2 regions of the Rhizobium sp. BK661 genome follow, and region 2 is predicted to be linked to the other one. Evidence: predicted binding sites of a transcription regulator. Region 2 holds the regulator's gene; the other holds the start of a gene.
The links. The regulator HrcA, encoded in region 2, represses chaperone genes, less so after heat shock. The targets are predictions, from matches to a motif close to GTTAGCACTCNCNNNNNGNGAGTGCTAAC.
Positions count from the first base shown of each region.

Region 1: groES (co-chaperone GroES) is a predicted target of HrcA. The motif match lies at 3,796-3,824, and genes of this name have one in related genera.

Region 1 is NZ_JANTYT010000030.1:34,626-40,420, reverse strand. Features, by position in the region: gene FHX16_RS29610 (amidohydrolase) at 1-688, shown strand, start outside; gene FHX16_RS29605 (MTAP family purine nucleoside phosphorylase) at 700-1,530, shown strand; gene FHX16_RS29600 (hypothetical protein) at 1,739-1,969, opposite strand; gene FHX16_RS29595 (Hsp20 family protein) at 2,016-2,483, opposite strand; gene FHX16_RS29590 (hypothetical protein) at 2,729-3,022, shown strand; gene FHX16_RS29585 (hypothetical protein) at 3,415-3,702, opposite strand; gene groES (co-chaperone GroES) at 3,970-4,284, shown strand; gene groL (chaperonin GroEL) at 4,323-5,795, shown strand, end outside.
Region 2 is NZ_JANTYT010000001.1:430,516-436,310, reverse strand. Features, by position in the region: gene FHX16_RS02105 (nucleoside hydrolase) at 1-633, shown strand, start outside; gene grpE (nucleotide exchange factor GrpE) at 692-1,312, opposite strand; gene FHX16_RS02095 (GFA family protein) at 1,531-1,965, shown strand; gene hrcA (heat-inducible transcriptional repressor HrcA) at 1,971-3,059, opposite strand; gene rph (ribonuclease PH) at 3,235-3,954, shown strand; gene FHX16_RS02080 (VOC family protein) at 3,951-4,367, shown strand; gene rdgB (RdgB/HAM1 family non-canonical purine NTP pyrophosphatase) at 4,375-5,019, shown strand; gene hemW (radical SAM family heme chaperone HemW) at 5,028-5,795, shown strand, end outside.

The DNA of each region.
Region 1 (5,795 bases), on a different contig from region 2:
GGCCGAGGCGCTCGGACTTCCCTTCACGATACATGTGGCGGAGAACCTCGCTGAAAACGATCTGATTGCGGAGCGCTATGGTCGCTCACCCGTCGCCTGGCTCAACGATCTCGGCGTGCTCGATGGGACCTCTATTCTTGCCCATTGTGTATGGCTCGATGACGCCGACATGGACATCCTTGCTGCGACCGGAGCTGGCGTGGCTCATAACCCCGCGAGCAATGCAAAGCTTGCGAGCGGTGTCGCACCCATCCCGGCGCTGCGGCGGCGCGGCGTGCCCGTCGGACTGGGTACCGATAGCACCCTTTCGAACAACAGCCTGGACATCTTTCAGGAGATGAAGCTGTCGGTCCTTCTCCAGCGCGCGACAACTCTTGATGCTTCGATCCTCGGCGCTGCGGACGCCTTCTCGATGGCCACCATCGAGGGAGCGCGGGTCCTCGGATGGGATCGCGAGATCGGCAGTCTGGAGCCCGGAAAGCAAGCCGATCTGGTCGTCCTCGCCTTGGAGCACCCGTTGGGAATGACCTACGAGAGAGCTCTTTCTGACATCGTCTACCACGCCGGTCCGCAGCACGTCCGCAAAGTGATGATCGCGGGGGAAACCGTGTTCGACGAAGGCAAATTAACAAGGATCGACGAAGCCGCGGTGCGGTCAACGATCCATCGTCACTATCAATGCAATTGAGGGAATCGAGTATGAACAGAGCACCAGTCGGACTGCTTACGAGCGCTGCCTCCGAAAACCTTCTTCAAAATCGTCGGTCGGAATCCGTTTCGACCCCGTGGGGTGAAGCCGAAGTCCTGCTCGGAACCATTGGCGGGCGCGAGACGGCGGTCATTCTGCGGTATGGCGAAAAGCTGACGGTACCCAGTCACAAGATAAACTATCATGCGAACATATGGGCGTTTCGCGAACTGGGCGTCGAGGCCATCATTTCCCAGAACGCCATCGGCTCCGTCAATCCGGCCATTCGGCCCGGTGATATCGTCATTTCCGATGACTTCCTCGACAAGACGAAGTCGCGCGCCCAGTCCTTGTTCGACGAGAGCGATTGCTGGGTGCGCGTCGACTTCACTGATCCATTTTGCCCGCGTCTTCGCACGGAACTGATCGCCGCCGCAAACAAGTACAGTAATCGCGTCATCGAGCGTGGCACCTTTGTTTGCACCGAAGGTCCCCGTTTCGAAACGCCCGCAGAAATTCGCTCCTATCAACGCGACGGGGGTGACATAGTCGGCACGCCGCTTGTGCCAGAGGTTATCTTCGCGCGCGAAGCGGAACTGTGCTTCGCGTCGATAGCACCAGTTATCAATTTTGGTTCGGGGATGGCACCAGCGGTGGTTCACTTTGGACCCGGCAGCATGAACGAAATCTACTACAAAGAAGGTCTCCACGACCTTATTGAAAAGACACTGATAGAAGCAATTTCAGGGCTTTCAACCGATCGGACATGCGGTTGCTCGCACGCTCTCGACGGAGGCTTTCATGGAACCCCGCCGACATGGCTGAAACGGAAGATCGCTTGAGTTCACCTCGGGCGTGACCGTCGCGTTTCAGCAGCGCTCTCCAATCTTCCTCGGATTCGAGGGCTTGTCGACGATCCCGCCTGGGGGTTCGTCAGTGATCGGTTCGCGCCGCTCTTCGACCTTGGCGACGCCACGACTGGCCATCGCACCCCAGATGTTATGCCTCAGATGGTCAAATTCGCTTGTAGCGCCGTTGTGCCCTTCAAAGTCAATGCCGCGTCTCAAGCAATCCCCGTGCAGTTCGCACCATCATTGCCAGATGCGCCGGATCGCGCACTCCCTCGCGGTAAAGTGTCACAAGGATCGCTGCTATGCGATCCGCTTCTTCCGACCCCTTTTCTAGACCACCTTCTGTAAGCACCTGGTTGAACACCGGCTGACAGGCGGCAAGATCCCGGGCGTCAAACGTATTTGGCTTTCGAACGTCAATCGTCTTCATCGCTGCAAAGGGAGCGCCGCAATCGCGACGCTCCCGCCCCCCCCAGTTACGCGACTTGCTTTTCGGCGTCGATCTGCAGCGAGTGAGGCGCAGTTTCTGCGCCAATCGCAATCTTGCGCGGCTTCATGGCCTCGGGAATTTCTCGCTTCAGGTCTATGCTGAGGAGACCATTTGTCAGCGTTGCATTTTCAACGCGAACGTGATCGGCAAGCTCGAAGCGTCGTTCGAAGGCGCGGCCAGCGATCCCTCGGTGGAGGTATTCGCCGCCACTGTCTTCCGCCTTCTGACCCTTCACCACGAGAACGTTGCGTTCCTGCGTGATGTCAAGATCACCATCGGAAAAGCCCGCGACCGCCATCTGGATCCGGTAGCCATCCTCGTCCGTCTTCAGGATGTCATATGGCGGCCAGGTTTCTATCCCCTGAACGCGCTGCGAGTTGGCAAGAAGATTGAACACCCTGTCAAAGCCGATGCTGGATCGGAAAAGCGGTGTAAAGTCGAGTTCGTTTCTCATAACCAAAACCTCCGTAAAGCGAGTTGGAATGGAGACGCGCAAGTCGGGCGCCTCCGACGCTGCCGGCCCCTTTCAGGCGGCCGGCGAAATTGATCTGGTTTGGGGGATTTGCAGATTCAAGATGGCTCACAAAATTTTTTTTACAACGGCGAAACCGACCTCTTGAACGATGAAATCGTTGAAACAATCTCAGTTCTGCCTGGAGATTTTCACTCCCTTGATGAAGGTTTTTAGGAGAAACGAAGATGACGACTGAAAGGAACGATCAACTCAACCCTCGTGCCTCGGAGAAGCCGGGCACAAATCGGATCCTTGACAGGAAACAGTCCTATGATCACCCGCGCGACATCCTCGCAACCGCGCTATGCGACAGCGAAAAGCGGGCCATCCTTGCTTCCTGGGCTTCCGATCTCTTTGCTGTCGACTCCTCGCCGCAACTGCGGCGCCCACCGGGGGTCAGGAAACCTGTGCGCTATGACGACATCCTCAAGGCTCTCAAGGCCCTCGATGGCGGCTGGAAACGGTCCCCGTGTCGATGAGATCGGCGGCCGAATGATTGTCGCGTCCCGCTATGCGGATTGCCTGTACCGTCTTGCCCGACAAGCGTACCGGTTTGATATGGCCGACCTTGGCGCCAAGCTAAATAATGTCGCTCGAGCAATCGAGGCCTTGGCGGACCGGATCGGCGTCGACCAGCGTGGAGTCGTTGTCCTAAGACGGGCGAGCCGCCTCATCGGCGCGGTAGAAGCAATCGTCGAAAAAACGTCCAAGAGGACCTTCCTTCACTAGGAGCACTCGTATTTAGGGGCGGCGCAAGATCTTGAAGGCCGCCCTTTCCTGAGGCGCAAGGCAAATCGATCGCGAGGCTAAGGAAGCGCTTCAGGCTCTCCAACGCAGCGAAGCTGCCGATGGCGGCGGTTCTACGTGAACCCTAGTGGATGGCGTGACTGCGCATGCGGTGAGGGTGGACGGCCTCGAACTGGCGGACGAGTTCCCTCGCCTGTTTCATGACATGAAAAGGAGTATGACTTTCGTCGCGGGCCAGTTCATCGGCGCTGATGAAGATCGCATCGGCCATGTTCTTCGAGACCATCGCGAACTTCCGGTTGCCTTCCACCATAGATTCCAGGGCGGTACGATCCAGCTGCCGCGCGATATCGATGAAGATTTCCTCGCGCTCCTCGACACTGAGCGCCCTCATGTCGCCTTCTGTATTCATGCTTGTCTCACTCCATTGACGTGAAGCCGCGCGGCCTCCCGTGAAAACCGCGGCCACAACCTAGGAACCGAGAATTTACAGATCAAGAGGGCGGCTGGCACTCGTTGGACATGAGTGCCAAAATTTTTTCGAGACCATCTTGAAAGCCGAAAAATAGCAAAATAAATCTTTGCCGCGAGGTGCTCTTCGAGGCTTCGCACCCGCCCGGACTGGCCATCCGGTCCGGCAAGGGTTTCAAAACATGATCGTTTGTCCAAGGAGGAAAACATGTCATTCCGTCCACTGCATGACCGTGTCCTGGTCCGCCGCGTCGAGTCTGAAGAAAGGACCAGGGGCGGCATTATCATCCCCGACACAGCCAAGGAAAAGCCCCAGGAGGGAGAAGTGGTCGCCGTTGGCACCGGCGCTCGCAACGAGGCAGGTCAAATTCAGGCACTCGACGTAAAAGCGGGGGATCGCATCCTGTTTGGCAAGTGGTCCGGCACCGAGATCAAGATCAACGGAGAAGACCTTCTGATCATGAAAGAAAGCGACGTTTTGGGAATTATCGAAATTCACAGCGAGCAGAAGCAGGCCGCTTAAGGCGCAGTTGGGTCAATTGCTATCTGGGAGTTAGAAAGATGGCTGCAAAGGAAATCAAGTTCAGCACTGATGCGCGCACCCGCATGCTGCGCGGCGTCGATACACTTGCAGACGCTGTCAAGGTGACCCTTGGTCCCAAGGGACGCAACGTCGTCATCTCCAAGTCGTTCGGCGCGCCCCGCATCACCAAGGATGGGGTAACAGTTGCCAAGGAAATCGAACTGGAAGACAAGTTCGAGAACATGGGCGCGCAAATGCTGCGTGAGGTAGCATCAAAGACGAACGATCTGGCGGGAGACGGAACGACGACCGCAACCGTTCTCGCACAGGCCATCGTTCGCGAGGGCGCCAAGGCTGTCGCCTCCGGCATGAACCCGATGGATCTAAAACGCGGCATTGATCTGGCTGTCGATGCGGTGGTCAATGAGTTGAAGACCAACGCGCGAAAGATATCCAACAACTCGGAAATCGCTCAGGTCGGAACCATTTCCGCCAACGGCGATTCCGAAGTCGGTCGCTTCCTCGCAGAGGCAATGCAGAAGGTCGGTAACGAAGGTGTCATTACCGTTGAGGAAGCCAAGACTGCCGATACCGAACTCGAGGTCGTTGAGGGAATGCAGTTCGACCGCGGTTATCTCAGCCCCTATTTCGTCACCAACCCTGAGAAGATGCGTGTTGAGTTCGAGGAGCCTTACATCCTCATTCACGAGAAGAAGCTGTCGAACCTGCAGTCCCTGCTCCCGGTCCTCGAAGCCGTCGTACAGTCGGGCAAGCCGCTCCTCGTGATCGCTGAAGACGTTGAAGGTGAAGCTCTTGCGACACTCGTCGTCAACAAGCTGCGCGGCGGCCTGAAGATCGCTGCCGTCAAGGCTCCGGGCTTCGGCGATCGCCGCAAGGCCATGCTCGAGGATATCGCGATCCTCACCGGCGGAACGGCGGTTTCGGAGGATCTTGGTATCAAGCTGGAGAACGTCACCCTGAACATGCTTGGTCGTGCGAAAAAGGTCACCATCGAGAAGGAGAACACGACGATCATCGACGGCGTCGGATCAAAAGCCGAGATCGATGGGCGCGTCGCACAGATCAGGGCTCAGATCGAGGAAACGACCTCCGACTACGACCGGGAAAAGCTGCAGGAACGCCTTGCAAAGCTTGCCGGTGGCGTTGCCGTCATTCGTGTTGGCGGTTCGACAGAGGTAGAGGTCAAGGAGAAGAAGGACCGCGTAGACGATGCTCTTCACGCGACCCGTGCCGCAGTTGAAGAAGGAATTCTTCCCGGCGGCGGCGTTGCACTGCTGCGCGCCGTCAAGGCTCTCGAGGGCCTTGAGACAGCCAACCGCGACCAGCGCGTGGGGGTCGATATTATCCGGCGTGCCATCGAGGCTCCCGTCCGGCAGATCGCAGAAAACGCTGGCGCCGAGGGTTCGGTCATCGTCGGAAAACTCCGCGAACAGACGGGCTTCTCCTTCGGCTGGAACGCACAGACGGGCGAGTTCGGCGACCTCTATGGC
Region 2 (5,795 bases):
CAGCATTCCGTGGACTTCATCATCGACACGCTGCGCAGCGAGCCGCAAGGCACCGTGACGCTCTGTACGCTTGGGCCGCTGACCAACATCGGCTTGGCCTTCCAGAAAGCGCCCGACATCGTCCCGCGTGTCCGTGAACTCGTCATGATGGGCGGCGGCTTCTTTGAAGGCGGCAACATTACGCCGGCCGCCGAGTTCAACATCTACGTGGACCCCGAGGCCGCCGACATCGTCCTTCGCTCCGGCATACCGATCGTGATGATGCCGCTCGACGTCACGCACAAGCTCCTGACCCGCCAGGACCGCGTCAAGCGCATGGCCGATCTCGGCACGCGCCCGGCCATCGCCATGGTCGAGATGCTGGAATTCTTCGAGCGCTTCGATGTCGAAAAGTATGGCTCGGACGGCGGCCCGCTGCACGATCCGACCGTAATCGCCTATCTCTTGAAGCCCGAGCTTTTCAAGGGGCGGACCTGCAATGTCGAGATCGAAGTTAAGTCGGAACTGACGGTCGGCATGACCGTTGTCGACTGGTGGCACGTGACGGATCGCAAGCGCAATGTTCAAGTCATGCGCGATGTCGATGCGGACGGCTTCTTCGATCTGCTGATCGAGCGCTTCGCCCGCATCTGATGCCTAGTGCGTTTTAGGGCGCCTGAGAGATCAGGCCCGCGGAAGCGGGTCGATCGGATCAGGCGTCCTTCTGGTCAAAAACCGAATTGGTTTCGGGTTCGACGAGCTTCGGGCCGCCCTTGGCGACACCGACCATGGCCGGACGCAGGACACGCTCGCCAATCGTGTAGCCGGCCTGAACGACCTGAACGACGGTGTTGTTCGGTACTTCGGCATTCGGCACTTCGAACATGGCCTGGTGGAAGTTCGGGTCGAATTTCTGGCCGACCGGCTCCAGCTTGCGGACGCCATGACGCTCGAGCGCCGACAGCATCGAACGCTCGGTCATTTCGACACCTTCGATCAGCGTTGTCAGGCCAGCATCGGCAGCAGCCTTTGCTTCTTCCGGAACAGCATCGATGGCGCGGCGCAGATTGTCGGAAACAGCCAGCATGTCACGGGCGAAGCCGGCGGCTGCGTAGGTCTTCGCGTCCTTGACTTCGCGCTCGGTGCGACGGCGCAGGTTATCCATCTCGGCGGCAAGCCGAAGATAACGGTCGCGCAACTCCGCATTCTCGGTCCTCAGAAGTTCCAGCGGATCGGGCTGTACCGTGGCTTCGTTCTCGACGTTTGCGGCGGCGTCCGCTGCGGCTTCGGCCGCGGCTGCGTCAGGTCCGTTCTTCGTCGTTTCGTCAGTCATGACGTTCTCCGGTGATTGGTGTCTTTTAGGATGTGCCCGATATCGAGCTTTGGCGGGCAAAAATCAAGTCTGCGTGACCGAAAAGCGCGCGATGTAAGGCAACCGATGCGGGGGATGCGAGAGGGGCAGCTTGACTTGCTCGCGCTAAAGTTCTTTTATTTTAGTGCCGCCTAAATCTTCAGTGCTTCGGCCTCATCATGGGTCAGGGAGCTGCTACCATGAACGATCAGAAAAGCTATACCGGGCGCTGCTTCTGCGGCACGGTCGAGATTGTTGCGACCGGCGAACCGGTGGCAATGGGATACTGCCACTGCGCCTCCTGCCGGCATTGGTCGGCCGGGCCGGTCAACGCTTTCACGCTCTGGCAGCCCCAGGCGGTCCACGTCACCAAGGGTGGAGAGCACGTCGAGGGCTACCAGAGGTCCGATACCAGCGTTCGGAAATTCTGCGACCGCTGCGGTGGTCATCTCTACACGGAGCACCCGACCTGGGGCGTCACCGACGTTTACGCAGCCCTTCTGCCCGATCTCGATTATGCCCCGGCGTTGCACGTGAACTATCAGGAAAGCGTGTTGCGCATCCGTGATGGCCTGCCAAAATACAAAGATATGCCGGCGGAGATGGGCGGATCGGGCGACACTCTGCCGGAGTAGCCCTTCTACTTCGTGCCGCGCGACAATCGCGTCATCAGCTGAGCGGTGTAATCGACCATCGGAACGATGCGCGAGTAGTTGAGACGCGTCGGCCCTATGACGCCGACGGCGCCGACAATGCGGTCATCGTCGTCCCTGTAGGGCGCGACGATCAACGACGAGCCCGAGAGCGAGAACAGCTTGTTCTCCGAGCCGATGAAAATCCGCACCCCGGGGCCGCTTTCGGCCAGGTTCAGAAGCTCGAGCAAGCTGTCTTTCTTCTCCAGATCGTCGAACAGCATGCGCAGACGGTCAAGATCGTCGGCACCGGCGAGACCGGCCAGCAGATTGGCACGGCCGCGAATGATGAGCTGCGCGGGCTTGCCTTCGTCGGCGCTACCGGACCAGACGGCGATGCCGCGCTCGACGAGATCCTGCGACAGCGTGTCTAGCTCGCGGCGCACATCATCCTTCAGTCGGCTCAACTGATTGCGCAGTTCCGGCAGCGTCTGCCCGGTCATGTGCGCATTGAGAAAGTTTGCGGCCTCGGTCAATTGCGATGACGTGACGCCTGCCGGAAGCTCGATGATCCGGTTTTCCACTTGGTCGTGATCGCCGACGAGCACCGCGAGCGCCTTGGTCGGCTCAAGCCTGATGAATTCGACATGCTTGAGAACAGGATCGCTCTTCGAGGTGATGACCAGTCCGGCGCCGCGCGAAATGCCCGAGAGCATGCGGCTCGCCTCGTTCATCATCAACTCCATCGGATTGTCGCGACTTTCGGCGCGCACCTGCCGATCGATATTGGCGCGATCCTCGGCTGAGAGATCGCCTACCTGCATGAAGGCGTCGACGAAGAAGCGTAGGCCGATCTGCGTCGGCAGACGGCCGGCGCTGACATGCGGTGAATAGATGAGGCCAAGTTCTTCCAGATCGCTCATGACGTTGCGCACAGATGCCGGCGACAGCGACATCGGCAGGATGCGCGAAAGGTTACGGGAGCCGAGCGGTTCACCCGTTTCCAGATAGCCCTCTACAATGCGGCGAAAGATTTCCTTAGAGCGTTCATCCAGCGCAGCCACTGCATCTGAAACCGACGTCGATCTGAACTCCATGAAGCCTTGCGTACCCGTGCTGACGATGATCCGACAAAATATAGCCAATCTCCCCGCAGCGGCAAAAGGGAAATTGCAAATGGGCGCTGCCAATCGTAGAAGCTCTCAACACCACAGCACGCATGATCTATCCGAAGGCTGCTCGCGTCTTCGGCATGACGATTAGGAGAATAGTATGCGGCCCTCAGGCAGAAAAACCGACCAGATGCGCAAGGTCTCTTTCGAGCGCAATTTCTCCAAGCATGCAGAAGGCTCCTGTCTGGTGAAGTTCGGCGATACGCATGTGCTGTGCACGGCTAGCGTCGAGGAAAAGCCGCCGGCGTGGCTGCGCAACACCGGCAAGGGCTGGGTCACGGCTGAATACGGCATGCTGCCGCGCGCAACCGGCGACCGCATGAAGCGCGAGGCTGCGGCCGGCAAGCAGGGTGGCCGCACCCAGGAAATCCAGCGCCTGATCGGCCGGTCGCTGCGCGCCGTCGTCGATCTCAAGGAACTCGGCGAACGCCAGATCACGCTCGACTGCGATGTCATCCAGGCGGACGGCGGCACGCGCACGGCATCGATCACCGGTGCCTGGATTGCGCTCCACGACTGCCTGAAGTGGATGGAGAGCCGCAACATGCTCAAGGTCGAGCGGGTGCTGAAGGACCATGTCGCTGCCATCTCGTGCGGAATCTTCGCCAACCAGTCGGTGCTCGATCTCGACTACCTCGAAGACTCCTCGGCCGAGACCGACGCGAACTTCGTGATGACCGGCACCGGCGGTATCGTCGAAATCCAGGGCACTGCAGAAGGTACGCCCTTCACCGACGAGGAGTTCGCTTCGCTGATGACGCTCGCCAAGGCAGGTATCGCCGAACTCGTCGCAATGCAGAAGCAGGCAATCGCCGGATGAACGACATGCTGGAAGGCATGCTGGAAACGGCGCTCTATGCTGACGATCTCGACAAGGCAGAAGCCTTCTATGAAGGCATCCTCGGCCTTTCGAAGATCTCGCGGGGCGGCAACCGGCATGTCTTCTTTCGCTGCGGTGCCGGTGTATTGCTGATCTTCAACCCTGACGAAACGATCAAGCCACCCTCGCCCGGCTCCCTGCAGGTGCCGCCGCATGGCACGACCGGCGCGGGACACGCTTGCTTCCGTGTCTCCGGGGAAAATCTCGATGCAATTGCGGCCCGGCTGAAGTCCAACGGCGTTGCCATCGAATCCGGAGTCACCTGGCCGCAAGGCGGCCGCTCGATCTATTTCCGCGATCCGGCGGGCAACAGCCTCGAATGCGCTGAAGCCCGCATCTGGGGCATCGAATAGGACCATCATGCGCAAGCTCGAAACCAAGACCATCGTCGTTGCCAGCCACAATGCCGGTAAGATCCGGGAAATTCAGGACCTGATCGGCCCCTTCGGCTTCACCGCGAAGTCGGCGGCCGAATTGAACTTCGTCGAGCCCGACGAAACGGGCACCACCTTCGAGGAAAACGCAAAGATCAAGGCGCTCGCCTCTGCCGAAGCCTCCGGACTGCCGGCGTTGTCTGACGATTCCGGCCTCGTTATCGATGCGCTCGGCGGCGACCCGGGCGTCTACACCGCCAACTGGGCAGAAAAGCCGGATGGCACCCGCGACTTCGCGATGGCGATGGAAAAGGTCGAGGTGGCGCTGGACAAGGCCGGCGCTTCCGAACTTGAACAACGCGCCGCCCGCTTCGTTAGCGTGCTCTGCCTGGCCTGGCCAGATGGCCATACCGAGCTGTTTCGTGGGGAAGTCGAAGGCGCTGTCGTCTGGCCGCCGCGCGGCAGCCAGGGCTTCGGCTACGATCCGGTCTTTCAACCCGAGGGTTATGACACTACCTTTGGCGAGATGAGCGCGGAAGAAAAGCACGGCTGGAAGCCGGGCGACGCAGAAGCCCTGTCGCACCGCGCCCGCGCCTTCAAGATTTTCGTCGAAACCTGCCTGGAAGCCTAAGGGCAAACGTGGACACTTTGGAACAGCCTGACCTGACGCGCTATGCCGCTCTTTTGCCCGATACCGGTGAACCCGGCTTCGGCGTCTACGTGCATTGGCCGTTCTGCGCCGCCAAGTGCCCCTACTGCGATTTCAACAGCCATGTCCGCCATCAGCCGGTGGATCAGGAGCGCTTCACCGCGGCTTTCCTGAAGGAGATGGCGACGGTGCGCCAACTGAGCGGGCCGAAGACGGTGACGAGCGTCTTCCTCGGCGGCGGCACGCCCTCGCTGATGAACCCCTCGACGGTTGCGGCCATTCTCGACGGCATCGGCAAGCACTGGCATATGCCAGATGGTATCGAGATCACCATGGAGGCAAACCCCTCCAGCGTCGAAGCGGAGCGTTTCCGCGGCTATCGCGCCGCCGGCGTCAACCGCGTCTCGCTCGGCGTCCAGGCGCTGAATGATCGTGATCTGAAGTTCCTCGGACGACTGCACGACGTTGCCGATGCGCTGAAGGCGATCAAGCTCGCGCGCGACATCTTCCCGCGCATGTCCTTCGATCTGATCTATGCCCGCCCGAACCAGACGGTCGACGAGTGGGAGCGCGAGTTGAAGGAGGCGATCTCCTACGCGGTCGACCATCTCTCGCTCTATCAGCTGACGATCGAAGAGGGCACGCCCTTCTTCGGCCTTCACAAGGCCGGCAAGCTTATCGTTCCGGATGGCGATCAGTCGGCTCTGCTCTACGAGGCGACCCAGGAGATCACGGCCCGCGAAGGGCTGCCTGCCTAC